2 linked regions of the Noviherbaspirillum saxi genome follow. The protein of the gene in region 1 interacts with the protein of each later gene in a pairwise test. Links are inferred from orthologs where the notes say so. Each region holds a gene or a part of one and is shown on either strand. Other genes may lie near its edges. The genes, in order: D3871_RS09650 and D3871_RS18355.

The links.
Region 2: the proteins of D3871_RS09650 (region 1) and D3871_RS18355 interact in binary tests that used the Escherichia coli proteins (3 or more experiments, as listed by UniProt). The link is inferred for Noviherbaspirillum saxi from one-to-one orthologs.

What each region holds. Positions count from the first base shown.
Region 1 is NZ_QYUO01000001.1:2,074,936-2,078,705, reverse strand. Bases 198-3,647 are described here. They hold D3871_RS09650 (2-oxoglutarate dehydrogenase E1 component), read left to right. Parts: upstream 198-591; coding sequence 592-3,447; downstream 3,448-3,647. Other genes in these bases: odhB (2-oxoglutarate dehydrogenase complex dihydrolipoyllysine-residue succinyltransferase), read left to right, coding at 3,508-3,647. Outside these bases: gltA (citrate synthase), read left to right, coding at 1-49; more of odhB, read left to right, coding at 3,648-3,770. UniProt on the Escherichia coli protein: E1 component of the 2-oxoglutarate dehydrogenase (OGDH) complex which catalyzes the decarboxylation of 2-oxoglutarate, the first step in the conversion of 2-oxoglutarate to succinyl-CoA and CO(2).
Region 2 is NZ_QYUO01000002.1:542,478-545,797, reverse strand. The notes cover bases 248-3,247. They hold D3871_RS18355 (ATP-binding cassette domain-containing protein), read left to right. Parts: upstream 248-757; coding sequence 758-2,737; downstream 2,738-3,247. Other genes in these bases: D3871_RS30540 (CaiB/BaiF CoA transferase family protein), read left to right, coding at 2,770-3,247; prmB (50S ribosomal protein L3 N(5)-glutamine methyltransferase), read left to right, coding at 248-761. Outside these bases: more of prmB, read left to right, coding at 1-247; more of D3871_RS30540, read left to right, coding at 3,248-3,320. UniProt on the Escherichia coli protein: Genetic data indicate it may be involved in ribosome assembly or function.

The sequences.
Region 1 (3,770 bases):
CGTCGGCTCGGCCAAGCGCGACGTGCCACCAATGGCACAGCGCGGTTAATCGTATCTGCCGTCAAAAAAGCGAGCCTGCGGGCTCGCTTTTTTTATGTGCTGAAAATTGACAATGAATGGCGCTATCCATATTCATCCAGCAGATTTTTCATCCAGCAGGTTCCGGCCATGGAAATTTCCTGCGCTGCAGAATAGGGCTACCGATCAGGAACGCGATGGCTATGTTGCAAAACTGTTCATGCCTGACTTGCTCCACATGGTTTTCACACGTGAAACTCGCGATCTATTCGACCTTATCTGAACACATTTGTCGTGAAGCTTTGTCCGCATCGAGGTGTGAGTCCGCTGGCAGGGCAGGGCCAGCCTCCAGCCTCGACGGGCATGCACAGCATTTTGCCCTAATGCATTTAGTCGATATTGATGGCGTAAGTTCTATGCTATGCTAGCGTTTCCAAAAATTCTGGTACCACCTCAGGTCGTCACGTAGCCCTTCCCCACAACTTGATGTGCGATCCGCTAACCGGTCAGGCCGTGTCGCGGAAGGTTATATAAACCCGCTAATCTCGCGAAACGCGAAGAAAGGTGAGCAAGATGATGCAGCAGTACTTCTCCAATTCCTACCTGTTTGGAGGCAACGCACCGTACGTTGAAGAACTGTACGAAGCGTACCTCAACAATCCCGGCTCCGTGCCTGACAACTGGCGTGCATATTTCGATGCAATGCAGCATGTTCCTGCCGTGGATGGCACGACCAAGCCCGATGTTGCACATGCTCCCGTGATCGCTTCGTTCGCCGAACGCGCCAAGCAGGGTCCGATCCGCACCGTTGTGGCTTCGCAAGACGTCGAAATGGGCCGCAAGCGCGTCGCTGCCACCCAACTGATCGCCGCTTACCGTTTCCTCGGCAATCGCTGGGCGAACCTTGATCCGCTGCAGCGCCAGGAACGTCCGCCGATTCCGGAATTGGATCCGAGTTCCTATGGTTTCGCCGATGCCGATATGGACATCGTGTTCAATATCAGCAATACCTATTTCGGTCCCGAAACCGCTTCGCTGCGCGACTTGCTCCAGGCATTGCGCGACACCTATTGCCGTTCGATCGGCGCCGAATTCATGTACATCAGCGACCCCACGCAGAAGCGCTGGTTGCAGGAGCGTCTTGAGTCGGTTCGCTCGACGCCGAATTTCTCCGCCGAGAAAAAGAAACACATCCTCGATCGCCTGACTGCGGCCGAAGGCCTCGAACGTTATCTGCATACCCGCTACGTCGGCCAGAAGCGTTTCTCGCTCGAAGGCGGCGAAAGCTTCATCGCATCGCTGGATGAAACGATCCAGCGCGCAGGCGAGAAGGGCGTGCAGGAAATCGTTATCGGCATGGCGCACCGCGGCCGCCTGAACGTGCTCGTGAACACCCTGGGCAAGATGCCGCAAGATTTGTTCGCCGAATTCGAAGGCAAGCACGCGGACGACCTGCCTGCAGGCGACGTGAAGTATCACCAGGGTTTCTCCTCCGATATCTCGACACCTGGCGGTCCGATTCACCTGTCGCTGGCGTTCAACCCATCCCACCTCGAAATCGTCAACCCGGTGGTCGAAGGTTCGGTCAAGGCGCGTATGGAACGCCGCGGCGACAAGGACGGCTCGCAAGTCATGCCTATCCTGGTGCACGGTGATGCCGCGTTTGCCGGTCAGGGCGTAGTGATGGAAACGCTGAACCTGGCCCAGACACGCGGCTACGGCACAGGTGGTACCGTTCACATCGTCATCAACAACCAGATCGGCTTCACCACGTCCGATCCGCGCGATTCGCGCTCGACACTGTACTGCTCCGACGTGGTCAAGATGATCGAAGCGCCGGTATTGCACGTCAATGGCGACGATCCGGAAGCTGTCGTATTCGCGACCCAGATCGCGCTGGACTACCGTCTTGAATTCAAAAAAGACATCGTGGTCGACATCATTTGCTTCCGCAAACTCGGCCATAACGAGCAGGACACACCTGCACTGACCCAGCCGCTGATGTATAAGAAGATTGGTCAGCACCCGGGCACGCGCAAGGTGTACGCCGACAAACTGGCGACTCAGGGCACCATTTCTGCTGATACGGGCGATGCCATGGTCAAGGCCTATCGCGACGCGATGGATGCGGGTAAGCATACGGTCGACCCGGTCATTTCCAACTTCAAGAGCAAGTACGCGGTTGACTGGATGCCTTTCCTCAATCGCAAGTGGACCGATGCTGCGGACACGGCGGTGCCGCTGGCGGAGCTCAAGCGTCTGGCCGAGCGCATCACCAAAGTGCCGGAAGACTTCAAGGTGCATCCGCTGGTCGAAAAAGTGCTTGCTGATCGCGCTACCATGGGTCACGGCGAACTCAATCTTGATTGGGGCATGGGCGAGCACCTGGCCTATGCATCGCTGGTGGCGTCGGGTTATGCAATCCGCCTCACTGGTCAGGATGCGGGTCGCGGCACCTTCGTTCACCGTCACGCCGTATTGCACGATCAAAAGCGCGAGCGCTGGGATGCGGGTACCTATATTCCGCTGCAAAACGTGTCCGACAATCAGGCGCCGTTCGCCGTCATCGACTCGGTGCTGTCGGAAGAGGCGGTGCTCGGTTTCGAATACGGCTACTCGACTGCTGAACCGAATACGCTGACCATCTGGGAAGCGCAGTTCGGCGACTTCGCCAACGGTGCGCAAGTCGTCATCGACCAATTCATCAGCTCCGGCGAAGTGAAATGGGGCCGCGCATCCGGTCTGGTCATGATGCTGCCGCACGGTTATGAAGGTCAGGGTCCGGAACACTCTTCCGCCCGTATCGAACGTTATCTGCAGCTTTGCGCCGACAACAACATGCAGGTGGTGCAGCCGACCACTGCTGCGCAGATTTTCCATCTGCTGCGTCGTCAGATGATCCGCCTGTTCCGCAAGCCGCTGGTGATCGCAACGCCGAAGTCCCTGCTGCGTAACAAGGATGCAGGATCGCCGCTGTCCGAACTGGCCAAGGGCTCGTTCCAGACCGTGATCGGCGAAGTCGACGAGAAGATCGATCCGAAGAAGGTCAAGCGTGTGCTCGCCTGCTCGGGCAAGGTGTATTACGACCTGGTCAATGCACGCAAGGAGCGCGGCGTCTCCGACGTGGCGATCGTTCGCGTCGAACAGCTGTATCCGTTCCCGCACAAGGCGTTTGCTGCCGAACTGAAGAAGTTCCCGAACTTTGTCGAACTGGTCTGGGCGCAGGACGAACCGCAGAACCAGGGCGCATGGTTCCAGATCCAGCACAACATCTTCGAGAACCTGGAAGACGGCCAGAAACTGGCGTACGCCGGCCGCCCGGCCAGTGCGTCGCCGGCTGTCGGCTACTACGACAAGCACTATGCGCAGCAGAAGGCATTGATCGACACCGCGTTCTCGAAGCTCAAAGGCTTCGTCCTTACAAAATAAAGACCCGTCGGCGCGCTAGAAGCTGGCGCGCCGAATGAACACACCGAAACGGAGAGTTACATGGCAATTATTGAAGTCAAAGTTCCGCAACTGTCGGAATCCGTCGCGGAAGCGACCCTGCTGGCCTGGCATAAGAAGGTTGGCGAAGCCGTCGCCCGCGATGAAAACCTGATCGATATCGAAACCGACAAGGTAGTGCTCGAACTGCCCGCGCCCGACGCCGGCGTGATCATTGAATTGCTCAAGGGTGATGGCAGCACCGTTGTCGCCGGCGAAGTCATCGCCAAGCTGGATACCGAAGCCAAGGCCGGCGCCGTCGCAGC
Region 2 (3,320 bases), on another replicon or contig:
ATACGCTCAAGCTGCCGCTCGACAAGCTGGAGCCTTTCCTCGATGCGCACCTGTTGCCGAATGAAACCACGACTGTGCTCCAGGTGATCGAACGCCGTACCACCGAACGCGTTCCAGCCGCCTATCTCACCAATGAAGCATGGCTTGGCCACTACCGTTTCTATGTCGACGAGCGCGTGATCGTGCCGCGCTCCTTTATTGCCGAACTGATTCCGGAACAATTCTCCCCATGGGTGGATGACGCCGAATCGATTACAGAAGTGCTCGAACTTTGCACCGGTTCCGGATGTCTGCCGATCATGCTGGCCGATGCGTTTCCGAATGCACATGTCGATACCGCGGACATTTCCAGCGACGCACTGGAAGTCGCACGGCGCAATGTCAGCGACTATCAGCTGGAAGACCGGATTTCCCTATTCGAATCGGACCTGTACAGCAATTTGCCGAAAAAGAAATACGACCTGATCGTCACCAACCCGCCCTACGTGAATGCGGGCTCGATGGACAAGCTGCCCAAAGAATATCTGCATGAGCCGCAGATCGCGCTCGCGGGCGGCACCGATGGCATGGACCTGGTGCGCAAGATCGTGGCCGGTGCAGCGGAACGCCTGACGAAAAAAGGCGTGCTGATCGTGGAGATCGGCAATGAACGCGCGTTCGCCGAGGCGGCCTTCCCCGACCTGGAACTGACCTGGCTGTCGACCAGCGCCGGCGACGACATGGTTTTCCTGTTGACCGCAGAACAATTGAAGAAGCAATGATACGTTTTCAGCATGTCAGCCTGACCAGAGGCATCAAGCCATTGCTTGAAGATGTAGACCTGACCTTGAACCCAGGGGACAAGATCGGTCTGATCGGTGCCAACGGCGCCGGCAAGTCCAGCCTGTTCGCAATGCTGCGCGGCGAACTGCATGCCGATCTCGGCGAGGTTGACTATCCCGCGAAATGGCGCATGGCCTACGTCGCGCAGGAAACGCCCGCGCTCGACAGACCGGCGATCGAATATGCCATCGACGGCGACGCCACCTTGCGCGAACTCGAAGCTGAACTAGCGCAAATCGAAACCGGTCCGGAAAGCCATGGCGACGGCACCCGCATCGGTGAACTGCATGCGGCGCTGGCCGACGCCGATGCTTATACGGTGCGCTCGCGGGCCGAGCAATTGCTGACCGGTCTGGGCTTCTCGGTCGACCAGATGCAGCAGCCGGTGGCAAGTTTTTCCGGCGGCTGGCGCATGCGTCTCAATCTGGCGCAGGCGCTGATGTGCCCTTCCGATTTGCTGCTGCTGGATGAGCCGACCAACCACCTCGATCTGGATGCAATCATCTGGCTCGAAGACTGGCTCAAGCGTTACGAAGGCACCCTGATCATCATCTCGCACGATCGCGATTTTCTGGATGGCGTGGTCAATGTGATCGTCCATATCGACGATCGCAAACTGAAGCGCTATTCGGGCAATTACTCGTCCTTCGAACGTCAGCGCGCCGCCCATATGGCGCTGACGCAAGCTGCAATCGAAAAGCAGACAAGACAGCGCGCCCACCTGCAATCCTTCATCGACCGTTTCAAGGCCAAGGCGACCAAGGCAAGGCAAGCGCAAAGTCGCATGAAGATGCTGGCAAAGATGGAAGAAGTCGCACCGCTGCGGGCAGCGGCCGAGTTTTCGTTCGAGTTTCGCGAGCCGCTCAGTGCGCCCAATCCGCTCTTGGTGATGGAAGATGTCGTCGCCGGTTACCGCATCGAGCAGGACGATGACGTCATCGACAAGCCTGTCGTTTCCAGCATCAATTTTTCCTTGCAGACCGGTCAGCGTATCGGCTTGCTCGGGGTCAATGGCGCAGGCAAATCGACGGTGGTCAAAACCATCGCAGGCGAACTCGCGCAACTTGTCGGCGACGTGCGTCTGGGTAAAGGACTGTCGATTGGCTATTTCGCGCAGCATCAGGTAGAAATGCTGCGGCATGATGAATCGCCGCTCTGGCACCTTGCGCGTATCGCACCGACGACGCGCGAACAGGAATTGCGCAACTTTCTGGGCGGCTTCAACTTCGGCGGCGAGATGGTGACCAGCAAGATCGCGCCCTTTTCCGGCGGTGAAAAGGCCAGACTGGCGCTTGCGCTGATCGTCTGGCAGCGTCCCAATCTGCTGCTGCTGGACGAACCGACCAACCACCTCGACCTTGAAACGCGCGAAGCCCTGACCATGGCACTCGCCCAGTTCGAAGGAACGTTGGTTCTGGTTTCACACGACCGCCATCTGTTGCGCGCCACCACCGACCAGTTCCTGATCGTGGCGGAGGGAAAATTGCAGCCTTTCGACGGCGACCTCGACGATTACAAGGACTGGCTGTTCAAGACCAAGCTGGGCCGCGTAGATACGCCGTTGCCCGGCCCCGGCAAAACCGCCGGCAAGCCGGAAGCAGATGCGGTTGCCTACGAATCGCGCGACGACCGTCAGGAACGGCGACGCCTGGAAGCCGAGGAACGTCAGCGCTTGTCGGCGCTGAAAAAACCACTCGAGTCGCGCATCAAAAGGCTGGATGAACAAATGGCCAAGCTCAACGCGCGCAAGACCGATGTGGATGCCCGGCTCGCCGATCCTGCGATCTATGATGACGCCAACCGGGAAGCGCTCAAAGCCTTGATACTTGACCAGGCGTATATTGGAAAAGAACTGGAGCAACTCGAAACCGAGTGGCTCGAACAGCAGGATGCGCTCGAACAGTTATCTGCGTGACGGTGCAAGCCTGCACGGATGGAGGAAATCGCATGAGTCAACCGGTCGACAAGCCTTTGCAGGGAATCCGCGTACTCGATCTGACCCGTCTGCTGCCCGGTCCGGTCGCCACCATGCACCTGGCCGACATGGGTGCGACAGTGATCAAGATCGAAGATCCCGGTATCGGCGATTATGCCCGCACGATGGGTCATGTCCGGCATCAGGTGTCGCAATTCTTCGTCGCGGTCAATCGCGGCAAGCAGGAACTGCGGCTCGACCTGAAAAGCGATAGCGATCGCGCAGCGTTCCTTGAACTGGTCGACAGCGCCGATGTCGTGGTGGAAAGTTTTCGGCCCGGTGTGATGGACAAGCTCGGAGTAGGCTGGGCAGTGCTGAAGGAACGCAATCCCCGGCTTGTCATGTGCGCGATCTCGGGCTACGGCCGGGACGGCCCTTTTGCGCAACGTGCAGGGCACGATATCAATTACATCGGCATGGCGGGCATGCTGGAACAAAATGTCGGGCCGGACGGCGTTCCCGCACTCGGCAATCTGCAGGTCGGCGACCTGCTGGGCGGGGCGCAGGCGGCAGTGCAAGGCAT